2 regions of the Paenibacillus sp. FSL R7-0048 genome follow, and region 2 is predicted to be linked to the other one. Evidence: a T-box and tRNA genes for the amino acid it is inferred to sense, from the RefSeq annotation. Region 2 holds a T-box; the other holds one or more tRNA genes.
The links. A T-box is a leader RNA that pairs with one kind of tRNA and senses whether it is charged. The one in region 2 lies ahead of trpS (tryptophan--tRNA ligase), so its partner is inferred to be a tRNA-Trp.
Positions count from the first base shown of each region.

Region 1: it encodes a tRNA-Trp, which carries the amino acid that the T-box ahead of trpS (tryptophan--tRNA ligase) is inferred to sense. The anticodon was not compared.

Region 1 is NZ_JBBORF010000001.1:6,240,930-6,247,427, forward strand. Features, by position in the region: gene NSQ91_RS27535 (ABC transporter ATP-binding protein) at 1-599, opposite strand, end outside; gene NSQ91_RS27540 (BMP family ABC transporter substrate-binding protein) at 717-1,856, opposite strand; gene NSQ91_RS27545 (AraC family transcriptional regulator) at 2,184-2,939, shown strand; tRNA gene NSQ91_RS27550 (tRNA-Leu) at 3,076-3,154, opposite strand; tRNA gene NSQ91_RS27555 (tRNA-Cys) at 3,169-3,242, opposite strand; tRNA gene NSQ91_RS27560 (tRNA-Gly) at 3,252-3,326, opposite strand; tRNA gene NSQ91_RS27565 (tRNA-Gln) at 3,333-3,407, opposite strand; tRNA gene NSQ91_RS27570 (tRNA-His) at 3,427-3,502, opposite strand; tRNA gene NSQ91_RS27575 (tRNA-His) at 3,546-3,621, opposite strand; tRNA gene NSQ91_RS27580 (tRNA-Trp) at 3,645-3,718, opposite strand; tRNA gene NSQ91_RS27585 (tRNA-Tyr) at 3,725-3,810, opposite strand; tRNA gene NSQ91_RS27590 (tRNA-Thr) at 3,816-3,891, opposite strand; tRNA gene NSQ91_RS27595 (tRNA-Phe) at 3,920-3,995, opposite strand; tRNA gene NSQ91_RS27600 (tRNA-Asp) at 4,006-4,083, opposite strand; tRNA gene NSQ91_RS27605 (tRNA-Met) at 4,109-4,185, opposite strand; tRNA gene NSQ91_RS27610 (tRNA-Val) at 4,203-4,278, opposite strand; tRNA gene NSQ91_RS27615 (tRNA-Glu) at 4,334-4,408, opposite strand; tRNA gene NSQ91_RS27620 (tRNA-Ser) at 4,427-4,519, opposite strand; tRNA gene NSQ91_RS27625 (tRNA-Asn) at 4,523-4,598, opposite strand; rRNA gene NSQ91_RS27630 (23S ribosomal RNA) at 4,659-6,498, opposite strand, start outside.
Region 2 is NZ_JBBORF010000001.1:3,045,825-3,052,322, forward strand. Features, by position in the region: gene NSQ91_RS13365 (hypothetical protein) at 13-360, shown strand; gene NSQ91_RS13370 (hypothetical protein) at 464-922, shown strand; gene NSQ91_RS13375 (aminopeptidase) at 1,027-2,259, shown strand; gene trpS (tryptophan--tRNA ligase) at 2,329-3,324, opposite strand; T-box leader at 3,427-3,709, opposite strand; gene NSQ91_RS13385 (hypothetical protein) at 3,907-4,332, shown strand; gene NSQ91_RS13390 (winged helix-turn-helix transcriptional regulator) at 4,483-4,866, opposite strand; gene NSQ91_RS13395 (sigma-70 family RNA polymerase sigma factor) at 5,091-5,627, shown strand; gene NSQ91_RS13400 (DUF4179 domain-containing protein) at 5,620-6,498, shown strand, end outside.

The DNA.
Region 1 (6,498 bases), 3.2 Mb from region 2:
TGCGAAATAAAAACTATCGTATGCCCCTGTTCCCTTAATTGCTTAAGCTCGCGGAACAATTCCTCTGTTTCCTGTGGAGTCAACACCGCAGTTGGCTCATCAAGCACCAGAATCTTCGCACCACGCAGCAGCGCCTTAAGAATCTCAACCTTTTGCTTCATCCCAACTGTAAGATCCTCTACTTTTGCCTTTGGATCCACGGCCAGATTGTATTTCCTTGCGGTCTCTTCCGTCATGCGCACAGCCTCGGCATAATTAATGCCAACTCCTCTGCGCGGCTCCATACCCAGCACCATATTCTCTGCCACCGTAAAAGAAGGTACCAACATGAAATGCTGGTGGACCATGCCGATGCCTCTATCAATGGCGTCCTGAGCGGATTGCAGCTTTACTTTTTCACCCTTGATATAGATCTCGCCTTCACTTGGCTCTTCCATGCCGAACATAATCTTCATTAAAGTCGATTTACCAGCACCGTTCTCACCTGCAATCGCATGTATTTCTCCCTCACGTAAAGAAAAATGCACGTCTTTATTTGCAACGACGCCATTGGGATATACCTTGGTAATTCCCCGCATTTCCAGCAGAGCTGTGTACATAGGTCTCAACGCCTTTCAACTTGGAGGTCTGCAAAAATATACAGCTGGAATTCCCCTGACTAGAAGAATCTCCAACTGTAGGTTTATCTCTATAGAGCTGATCTTAAGATTTAAAGCTTAAGGCTTAACTGCGTTACGAATAGCTTCTACCTCTGCGGTTTCCATCCCCATCGCATTATCCACTTTAATTTCTTTATTGATCAGCTTTTGCTTCACTTCTTCAACCTTGGCCTGAAGATCAGCCGGGAATACATTTTTATAAATATCATTCTCAGCAATACCTACACCATCATCTACAAAGCTCAATACATCACGTTTGCCCATTTCTAGCGTACCCTCTTGCAATCTCTTCACTGCACCTAGAATAGCCGTATCAATCTTTTTAATAGATGAAGTAACGATTAGATTTGCTTTTTCACTATCCGTATCGTTAATCAACATTGCCTGATCGGAGTCTACACCGATTGCATATTTTTTCTTCTCTTTAGCTGCGTCAAAGATCCCAAGACCTGTACCCCCAGCCACGTTAAAAATAACATCCACACCGGAGTTATATTGAATTAGAGACAGCTCCTTACCTTTTGCCGGGTTAACAAAATCACCAGCGTACGACACAGCCACTTTTACATCAGGATCAACGTACTGAGCACCTTGAATATAACCGACCAAGAAAGCATTAATCCCCGGAATATCCATACCGCCGACAAACCCAATCACATTCTCAGGGGTAGCATTCGGCATATCCGATTGTGTAGCTAATGCTGCTACGGCACCTGCCAAGAAAGATACTTCATTTGTCGCATAAGACATGTTGTACATGTTATCTGGTGCTTCATCGATGTCGGTATCATAATTAATGAATTTTTTGTCTGGATACAATTCTGCCGTTGCATTAAACATCTCTGTAATTTCAGAACCGCCAGAAATAATTACATCCCAATCCTCGGAAGCGATATCGTTAAATGTAGGCTCCCATTTCGTTTTATCAACGCCCATTTCAACAACCTTTATTTCTGCACCAAGTTCATCCTTAACCTTTTGCAAGCCGTTATTAGCGGAATCAAAAAATGATTTATCCCCAAGTGTCCCCGGAATCAGCAATACAACCTTGAGTTTATCCCCTGCACCTGTTTCTCCGCCTTCGTCCGCTTTGGATCCAGTATTCGTTGAAGAACCGTTATTGGACGTGTTATTCCCACATGCTGTGACCAGAACCATCACCATTAATAACAACAAAGAAAGAACTTTTTTATTCATTACTCTATTCCACCCCTAATTTTAGTTGGTTAGTAATCCGCAGAATCCCATCTTCACCCATTGTATAATTCACGGTTCAAATGGAAATTCTCTTTTTTCCAAATAAAGTATCATTAAAAGTAATAAATTTAACGTTTAGGCTCAAAAATAGCAATAAAAATACCATTATTATTAATAATCCGCTTTATTTCCGAACGAGATGGCCAGTCAGGTTGCGAACTTTCGGATTTATTGATACGATCATAACAAATATTATTAAAAATAATTATATGATTTCGGTCATTGTTTTGTACGATTCGGCTAAAACATAAGTATTGGAGGATCATCATGGATCGTGTTCTATATATTGTAAGTGCCACACATGAGCTAAATACTTATATCCCTCCACACCAGCATGAATGCTACGAACTAGTCTATTATTTACAGGGGGTAGGGACAACCAATGTTGGCCCACGAAGTTACCATTTTCGCTCCTCTTCTTTCGCGCTTGTGCCACCCAATCATAAACATGACGAGCACCACCGTGAGGATGCAAATGTATTATTTGTAGGCTTCCACTCGGAACACCCTAATATGAGTAATCTGCTCGGCGTATATGAAGATGATAAAGATCAGACCGTTCTTCAAATCCTGCTGCGAATGAAAGCAGAGTTTACACGCAAGCAAGACGGATTCTCTGAGCTTCTAAACCTACAAATGAGCGAGATTACCGTCCATCTTATGAGGCTTCTTAGTGCCTCTGGATATCAATCCCCAACAGAAGATCGAGTACAATATGTCCTTAATTATATGAATGAGCATTATCGCCATAAATTGTCCGTCGAAACACTATCAGAAATGTCCGGATATAGTTACGATCGTTTTCGCCATCTATTTAAAGAACGTTTCGGGTCTTCACCCCTGCGGTATTTGCTGTTAAAACGCCTGGATTATGCAAAATCTCTATTACGTCATACTCAGATGCAAATCTCTGAAGTATCTGCTGCTGCAGGTTTTGTGAACGATGCCCAATTCTGCAATATGTTCAAACGAGAAATAGGTCTTACCCCGCGAGCATTCCGCATTAATAATCAATCAGGTTAATCACTAATCAGATTAAAAAAAGCCGTTGAAATAGAGAAACTCTCTATTCAACGGCTTACTGCTGTAAACCCAAGGACATAAAGAAAAAAGGTTTGTAAGATTGCTTATAAAAGCATTCTTACAAACCTTTTTAAGATACCGGCGAGAGGACTCGAACCTCCACGGTTTCCCACTCGATTTTGAGTCGAGCGCGTCTGCCATTCCGCCACGCCGGCACATATGAACTAAATGGAGGCGCCACCCAGATTTGAACTGGGGATAAAGCTTTTGCAGAGCTTTGCCTTACCACTTGGCTATGGCGCCATGAAAACTTGGAGCGGACGACGGGAATCGAACCCGCGACCCTCGCCTTGGCAAGGCGATGCTCTACCGCTGAGCCACGTCCGCATAAAATGGCTGGGGATATAGGATTCGAACCTATGAGTGACGGAGTCAAAGTCCGTTGCCTTACCGCTTGGCTAATCCCCAATAACATTTTAAAGTAAAATGGGGCGACTGATGGGTCTCGAACCCACGAATGCCGGAACCACAATCCGGTGCGTTAACCCCTTCGCCACAGTCGCCATATTAAGTTGATATTGTTGCCATTATTCATTTTAAAGTAAATGGGGCGGCCGATGGGTCTCGAACCCACGAATGCCGGAACCACAATCCGGTGCGTTAACCCCTTCGCCACGGCCGCCATATTAAACTTTAGAAAGAACTTGGCAGGGGCAGCAGGAATTGAACCCACACCAACGGTTTTGGAGACCGTTGTTCTACCTTTAAACTATGCCCCTAAAAACTGGTGGAGGATGATGGATTCGAACCACCGAACACTCACGTGAGCAGATTTACAGTCTGATGCGTTTGGCCACTTCGCTAATCCTCCAAGGATGGTGCCGGCGAGAGGACTTGAACCCCCAACCTACTGATTACAAGTCAGTTGCTCTACCAATTGAGCTACACCGGCATGGCACTCATTCTTTTGTGATGATAAATGGTGGCTCGGGACGGAATCGAACCGCCGACACGAGGATTTTCAGTCCTCTGCTCTACCGACTGAGCTACCGAGCCATGATGAAAATGGCGGAACCGACGGGATTCGAACCCGCGATCTCCTGCGTGACAGGCAGGCATGTTAGGCCAACTACACCACGGTTCCAAAAGATATAATTGCTTAAGTTAATTGGTTGCGGGGGCAGGATTTGAACCTGCGGCCTTCGGGTTATGAGCCCGACGAGCTACCGGGCTGCTCCACCCCGCGTCAGTAAGAAAGTGTTATGGTGGAGGCTGAGGGGATCGAACCCCCGACCCTCTGCTTGTAAGGCAGATGCTCTCCCAGCTGAGCTAAGCCTCCATAAACAACAATTGTTATTGTACCAAAGTCCACTAGGATAAATCAAGTGAAAATTTGGTGACCCGTATGGGATTCGAACCCATGTTACCTCCGTGAAAGGGAGGTGTCTTAACCCCTTGACCAACGGGCCATACTAATTATAAATTTGTGGCGGAGAGAGAGGGATTCGAACCCTCGAGACGCTTGTGGCGCCTACACGATTTCCAATCGTGCTCCTTCGGCCAAACTCGGACACCTCTCCATATGGCTCCCCGAACAGGACTCGAACCTGTGACAACTCGATTAACAGTCGAGTGCTCTACCAACTGAGCTATCAGGGAATATTCATACCAGGCTTGATGCCTGAAAACTGAATCCGAAACGAATCTGCATTCTACGTATAGGATAAGCCCTCGACCGATTAGTATTGGTCAGCTCCATGCATTGCTGCACTTCCACCTCCAACCTATCTACCTCGTCGTCTTCAAGGGGTCTTACTAATTGGGAAATCTCATCTTGAGGGGGGCTTCACGCTTAGATGCTTTCAGCGCTTATCCCGTCCGTACGTAGCTACCCAGCCATGCTCCTGGCGGAACAACTGGTGCACCAGCGGTACGTCCATCCCGGTCCTCTCGTACTAAGGACAGCTCCTCTCAAATTTCCTGCGCCCACGACAGATAGGGACCGAACTGTCTCACGACGTTCTGAACCCAGCTCGCGTACCGCTTTAATGGGCGAACAGCCCAACCCTTGGGACCTACTTCAGCCCCAGGATGCGATGAGCCGACATCGAGGTGCCAAACCTCCCCGTCGATGTGGACTCTTGGGGGAGATAAGCCTGTTATCCCCAGGGTAGCTTTTATCCGTTGAGCGATGGCCCTTCCATGCGGTACCACCGGATCACTAAGTCCGACTTTCGTCCCTGCTCGACTTGTAGGTCTCGCAGTCAAGCTCCCTTATGCCTTTGCACTCTGCGAATGATTTCCAACCATTCTGAGGGAACCTTGGAACGCCTCCGTTACTCTTTAGGAGGCGACCGCCCCAGTCAAACTGCCCGCCTGACACGGTCCCCGTACCCGGTAAGGGCACTAGGTTAGAACCTAGATACGATCAGGGTGGTATCCCAACGGCGCCTCCACCGAAGCTTGCGCTCCGATTTCTACGGCTCCCACCTATCCTGTACAGATCGTACCCAAATTCAATATCAAGCTGCAGTAAAGCTCCATGGGGTCTTTCCGTCTTGTCGCGGGTAACCTGCATCTTCACAGGTATTAAAATTTCACCGGATCTCTCGTTGAGACAGCGCCCAAGTCGTTACGCCATTCGTGCGGGTCAGAATTTACCTGACAAGGAATTTCGCTACCTTAGGACCGTTATAGTTACGGCCGCCGTTTACTGGGGCTTCGGTTCATAGCTTCGGGTTACCCCTAACCACTCCCCTTAACCTTCCAGCACCGGGCAGGCGTCAGCCCGTATACTTCGCCTTGCGGCTTCGCACAGACCTGTGTTTTTGCTAAACAGTCGCTTGGGCCTTTTCACTGCGGCCCCCTCGTGCTATTCACACTACCGGGGCACCCCTTCTCCCGAAGTTACGGGGTCATTTTGCCGAGTTCCTTAACGAGAGTTCTTCCGCGCGCCTTAGAATTCTCTTCTCGCCTACCTGTGTCGGTTTGCGGTACGGGCACCTTCTCCTGGCTAGAGGCTTTTCTTGGCAGTGTGAGATCATGACCTTCGCTACTATAATTTTCGCTCCCCATCACAGCCCAGCCTTAACGATGTGCGGATTTGCCTACACATCAGCCTCACTGCTTAGACGGACATCCATCAGTCCGCGTCACTACCCTCCTGCGTCACCCCATCGCTCATAGCGGATTACGGTGGTACAGTAATTTCAAACTGTTGTCCTTCGACTACGCCTTTCGGCCTCGCCTTAGGTCCCGACTTACCCTGAGCGGACGAGCCTTCCTCAGGAAACCTTGGGCTTTCGGCGGATCAGATTCTCACTGATCTTTTCGTTACTCATACCGGCATTCTCACTTGTGTAGTGTCCAGCGCTCTTTTCAGTACACCTTCAACCCCTACACAACGCTCCCCTACCCCAGATGCAAAGCATCTAGCCATAGCTTCGGTGGTGTGTTTAGCCCCGTTACATTTTCGGCGCAGAGTCACTCGACCAGTGAGCTATTACGCACTCTTTCAATGGTGGCTGCTTCTAAGCCAACATCCTGGTTGTCTGTGCAA
Region 2 (6,498 bases):
AGCGTGAAGTGGATGGAGAAAAAGGTTCAGCAGTATTATCGGCTCAAGCAAAAGCAAAAGGATATTGAAAAAGAATTGGCCGAGCTTCGTCAGGATATTTTAAATTATTGTAGTGAGCAGGAAACCACCGAGACTGAAATTGGCCGCTATAAAGTGAAGCTGGTCGTGCAAAACCGCAAAGAATATGATGATGCAAAGTTATATGAGACCTTATCAGACCCCGAAGTGTGGCGTTTGCTCTCCAAATCAGATCCGGCAAAGGTGGCAAGCTTGACCAAGTTGAATGTAATTTCAGAGGATAAAATCATGCATACTTATGCTTTGAAGACAGTGACACTGTTACAGGTGGATAAAAAATAGGGATTGAAGTGAGCGGTTCCTCGCGGGAGCCGCTTTATTTGGCTCATAACTGTCCAAATTAAGGAAATATGTTACAGTATTAGGGTGGAAGGGAGGTTGAATAGTGAAAAAAATAATCATCGGAGGCGTCATGGGCTTAACGATTTTACTTTTTTTCTTCTTTATTTTGCGGCATAATAATCAATCACTTGAGGTGAAACCGGATGTTATGTTCCCAACAACGGAATACAGGGTGACTGATAGTAGTGCTCCAGGATTACATATACTTATAACTGCTGAAGGGGCGGATGTTATTAAGATACAGGCTACATCCGGCAATTTATTGTTATGGAACCCCCCTGACTACAAGGTGCATAACAAAGGTCTTGAGCTGAAAATCAAATCTGGAGATCAAATTTATTGGAGTCCAATGGATGGGGAGAATAAGCAAATAGATGAACCTCAGGATACCAAGATCACAGTGATTGCTTACCATAATGATAAGCAGATCGGAACGTCCAATGTAGAGATTCATAAGAATGATCTAGGTGTCTATACAGGCGAAATACCTGAAGTGAAGTAGCTGAGAATCTAAATCGAATCGCAACTATCCTCGTTTTGCGTTAAAATAAGAAGTGAAGCTGACCGAGTCCTTATAGCAACCCTAGAGATGGAGGAAGAGAATTCATGAAAGATTTTGAAGTAATGCTGGAGAAATATGCGAACCTAGTTGTAAAAGTAGGAGTAAATGTACAGCCTGGACAAGTCCTTATGGTACATGCACCGATAGAAACCGCAGAACTTACTCGCTTGATTGTAGCGAAAGCCTATGAAGCGGGAGCTAAATATGTAATTGTTGACTGGGACGATGAAGCAACTACACGGATCCGTTATGAAAAAGCCCCAGAGGATTCTTTCGATTACTATCCACAGTGGCAGGCTGAGATGATGGAGAAATTCGCGGAAGAGAATGGTGCCATCTTACATATTAAAGTACCTGATCCTGAACTGTTTAATGGCATTGATTCTTCTAAGGTATCTAGAGCAGTCAAAGCAGCGGCTGTTGCTCGCAAGAACTACTCCAAATATACTCGGAACAGCAAAATCAGCTGGTCTCTGGTCAAAGCGCCAACACGTGCTTGGGCGAACAAGGTTTTTGCCGATCTTCCTGAAGAAGAGCGGGTAGAGGCGATGTGGGAAGCTGTATTCCAGATGAATCGTGTGGGCAGCAATGATCCGATAGCTGCTTGGAGAGAGCATATTGGTCAGTTGAAAGAAAGTCAGGACAGAATGAACGCTAAACGTTATAAAAGCTTGCATTACCGTGCTCCGGGAACGGATCTGCATGTAGAGCTTCCGGAAGGCCATTTATGGCGCGGGGGTGGCGGTGAGAATGATAAAGGCGTTTATTTTGTAGCTAATATGCCAACGGAAGAGATTTATTCCATGCCCCATCGTACTGGCGTTAATGGCACAGTTAGAAGCACGCTCCCTCTTAATTTGAATGGACGGTTAGTTGAAGGACTTTCATTCACTTTTGAAAAAGGGAAAGTCGTAGCTTATGAAGCTGAATCCGGACGCGAACATTTAACCTCACTGCTGGCAACGGATGAAGGTGCATCTTATCTAGGAGAAGTAGCCTTAGTGCAGCATGATTCTCCAATCTCTCGCTTGAACCGCATTTTTTACAATACAGGGATTGATGAGAATGCCTCCTGCCATTTCGCGCTAGGAAGTGCTTATCCTGTAAATATTGAAGGCGGCACAAAGCTTACGAACGAAGAGCTTGTGGCTAGAGGAGCTAATGTCAGCTTAACTCATGTCGATTTTATGATCGGTTCAGCAGAGCTGGATATTGACGGAGAGCTGGTGGACGGCACGATTGAACCCGTATTCCGTAAGGGAAATTGGGTGTTGTAAGGAGAAGAAAAAAGCCGGATCTCTTCCAATGAGATTCCGGCTTTTTTTGAGTGCCTATATTGGTCATTTTTAGATTGAAAAATAGTTAAGACTCATAGCCTCACGTACTTCGGCCATTGTTTCTTGAGCAATGCTGCGGGCATGCTGTGTTCCAGAGATTAAGATTTCCTGCACAAGCTTGGGCTTAGTAGCATAATAGGAACGACGCTCTCGCATCGGTTCTATAAGCTGATCTAGAGCTGTCGAAATCAACTGTTTGCAAGCAGAACAACCCATGGTACCCCGCTCACAGCCTTCACGAATTTCGGTTACCCCCGCTGAGCGAAAAGCACCATGATAAGCAAAAATAGGACAGATATCTGGATGTCCAGGATCATTTTTATGCACACGCGCTGGATCGGTTGTGGCTTTTCGTATCTTAAAGATAATCTCTTCCTTAGTGGAGTCCAGCTCGATGGCATTGCCAAGGCTTTTACTCATTTTAGCGTTGCCATCCGTACCCACAAGCCTCGGAGTCTCACTGATCAGTGCTCTGGGTTCCACCAGTATCGGGCTGTACAGCTCGTTGAATCTGCGGACGATTTTGCGGGTTAAATCCAGATGAGGGAGCTGGTCTTCCCCTACAGGAATGATCGTTGCTTTACAAAATGTTATGTCAGCAGTCTGACTAACTGGATAACCAAGAAAACCGTAATACAATTCATCTAAGCTCGAATTTTTCGATTCGGCTTTAATCGTGGGATTATGCCGTAAAGAATTCACAGTAACAAACATAGAGAACAAGAGGGTCAGCTCTGCGATTTCAGGGATCATCGATTGAATAAATATAGTTGTTTTCTCCGGATTTATACCCGCAGATAAATAGTCCAGTGTGATCTCATGCAGATGTTGACCCAGCAGCTGTGGACGATCAAAATGGGTCGTTAGGGCTTGAATATCCGCTAAAAACACAAAAGTTTCATATTGCTCCTGAAGGGCTACTCGGGTCTGCAAGCTGCCGGCGTAATGGCCAAGGTGAAGCTTTCCAGTCACTCGATCTCCAGTTAAGACACGTTCGTTCATCATATAAATTCCTCCTGTTATTTAGCATTTGGTTACACTCGAGTCGCCACCACCAGCCATCATCCATGGCCATCACCTCCTTTAAATGACAAAAAAACCTCATCCAATAAGGACGAAGTTGTCGTGGTACCACCTTAAATGATCGTGTCACCTTACGATTCTTGGCTTTCGATCTTCTCTTACCTGTACGGAGAGGTTGAATTTATTCTCGATACAGGTCCCTTGATAACGGCGGGAACCCCGGTTTTCCCTACTGCATCCATTAAGATAGTTCGGAAAAACAACTATAAAGGCCATTCGAGCATACGCTGGTCACCGGTTCGCACCTACCACCGGCTCTCTGAAGACCATGTTCGTCTGTCTACTTACCCTTTGTCATCGTTGTTCATGATATGTGAATTATTGTAATTCTGAACAGGGATGTTGTCAATGAGTAGAAATCGTATGGTGATTGACGAGGTATCTAGGTTTATATGATCTAGCAAAGTATACCTTAAATGTATATAATCATCAGGAATTAAGTCCAATCTATCATTATGGATTCACAATATACTACTCTATAACCTTGAAATGGAGTGATGATAAATGGCGACAATAATAAGTTATGGGTCACAGGCAAAAATCCCGTTAGATCCGTTTACTACTGCTATAACGGTTGCAGGGATTCCTGGAGCTGGAGCGGGTTTAGCTACAGCGCAAGTAAATATTAGTCCGGCTAATCCGGCTTCTTTCTCCAGTAGAGTCGAGTTAAATGGAAGTTTTAGTCTTACTGCACTTGCTAATAGCCAATTTCTTGTTATCATCCGACGAGCTGGAGTCGATATTTATAGATCCTTTTATCGTTTTACTACAATTACTGATATTCAATTAAGTGCTCAGTGGGTCGATGGTGCTTATATTGGAGTCCACAACTATGAATTGGTAATTCAGAATGATAGCAACTTGCCTATTAATCTATTTGGACCCATATCATTCACAGCAACTGCTATTGGAGGAGAGGGCGTAATTTAAGTTATGTTCCTGTGCGCCATTCAAGGGACGGGTGAATTAAAGCTTTGGACAGTTGAATCGATCTGATTCAGCTGTCCTTTTTTCGTGGGCGTATAATTGAAGTCCAACTCTCGCAGCATAAATCTCCAACCATTTTCTTGATATAGCGGTTTATTTATTTAAGATGTTATCCTCTAAAACAGCGTATTTATCACCGTATTGCTTAATGATATGTTGTTCTCCCCAATTACATAATGCAGTCAAAATATCGCTTAAACTATCACCATATTCACTAAGCTCGTATTCTACTTTTGGTGGAACCTGATTATAAACAATTCGGTTGATGATTCCGTCTGCCTCAAGCTCGCGTAGCTGCTGGGTTAACATTTTTTGAGTAATGCCGGGCATCAACTGTTTTAACTCAGAGGTGCGTTTTTTGCCATGAGTTAAATGACATAGAATTACGCATTTCCATTTCCCTCCGATGACCTCTAGTGTGGCTTCAACAGAAATATTGTATTTTTTCTTGATAGTTGTTGTAGATGTTGTTGTCATGATAACCTCCAAGGTATGGGTACTTTTTAGCACCTATGGCACTTTTGAGTGCGTACTATTGATTATGTCCAATTTAACCTATCATAACATTTTTCATTCAATTTTTATAGAATGCTATAATTTAGAGAGCTTTGAGCAAAAAAAGAAAAACGAAATAAAAACCGTTTCTATACCTCCCCCGTCTTAATCTATGAAAGGTTGAAGAGAGGAGGCTAAGGAAGGACATGACGATGACTAATGCAGAAATGAAAAAAGTAACGATTCTTGATACTCGGAGCGAGACGGATTTTTACGATTCGATATTGGTACATAGAGAACAATTGTACAGTATTGCTTATAGTTACTTGCGGAACCGAAACGATGCGCTGGAAGCGATGCAGGAAATGACTTGCCGGGCTTGGATTAAAAGAAAAACTTTAAAGGACCCCAAAGCATTCAAATCATGGATTATTCGCATTCTAATTTATGTCTGTATAGATGAACAAAGACGAAGAAAACGTTCCATGCCGCTGGTAGATGAAAGAATAGGAGAACAGGTCACACACATTGGCCATCATCGGATGGAAATGCTGTGGGCACTCGAGCAGGTTAAGCCCAAGTATCGCCATGTGCTGCTGCTAAAATACTACAATGATATGACCTTGACTGAGATCGCTAACATTATGAATAAACCCGAGGGGACGGTTAAGACTTGGCAGCATAAGGGGCTCAAGCAGTTGCGAACCATCATAAAGAATCGGGGTGAATGGAACAATGAGTAGTCAAGAGGAGCTAGCCATGTTAAGCGATGCCGGACATATCCCACAAGAACAAAAAATAGAGAATGCAGCCGCTCAGATCTATGCGATCCAAGCAGGTTTGGAATTAGGCAAGAAACGTGGCAGAAGGTTAATGTTCACAAAAAGCGCGATGTCTGTGCTGGCGGCTGCAGTGATGATAGCGGGCTTGCTGTTCTTCAATCCAACCCAGCTGTTGCCACAGCAAGGGACTTCGAGTGTTGAAACGTTTGATTGGGGCGTATTGGAGCCTTTTAAAACATTGGCTGCAGCTGATATTGATGCTCTTACACTAGAGTCTGCAATCCGGAATGATTATGTACAAATCGTTAATAAGAGTGCTGAATCAAATGGATATAAAATTACGCTAAATGCTGTGCTTGCTGATGAAAATAAAATCATGCTGCTGTATACAGGGACAACAAGTGATGGTCAGGAAGTGTACAGTGTAAATAGTGTGAAGCTGACAGATGCTGAAACTGGACGAGACGTAATGGAGGAGAATGGGAATAGGGGCGGAATGGGAGCACACGCAGAGGGAACCATATATACTTGGCTCGGTAAAACTGTATTCTCACTGGACCGAAATAAACCAAGGCCAACAGACGTAGTGGCGGATTTTCAGATTGCCTCTGTAGACCCGGGAATGTTAAGTAAACCGAAAACAGGAACGGTTTTATCCGACATGCGGTATTCTGATCGTTTAAAAGTGAACTTCTCTATTGATCCTAAGTTTTGGGAGCAGAAGACGGAGACATTAGTTGTAGACCACCCCTTCATAATTGACGGACAGGAAGTAAAACTAGCCGAAGTCGAGCTTTCTCCGTTAAGCATAGCGCTCAAATTTACGATAAAT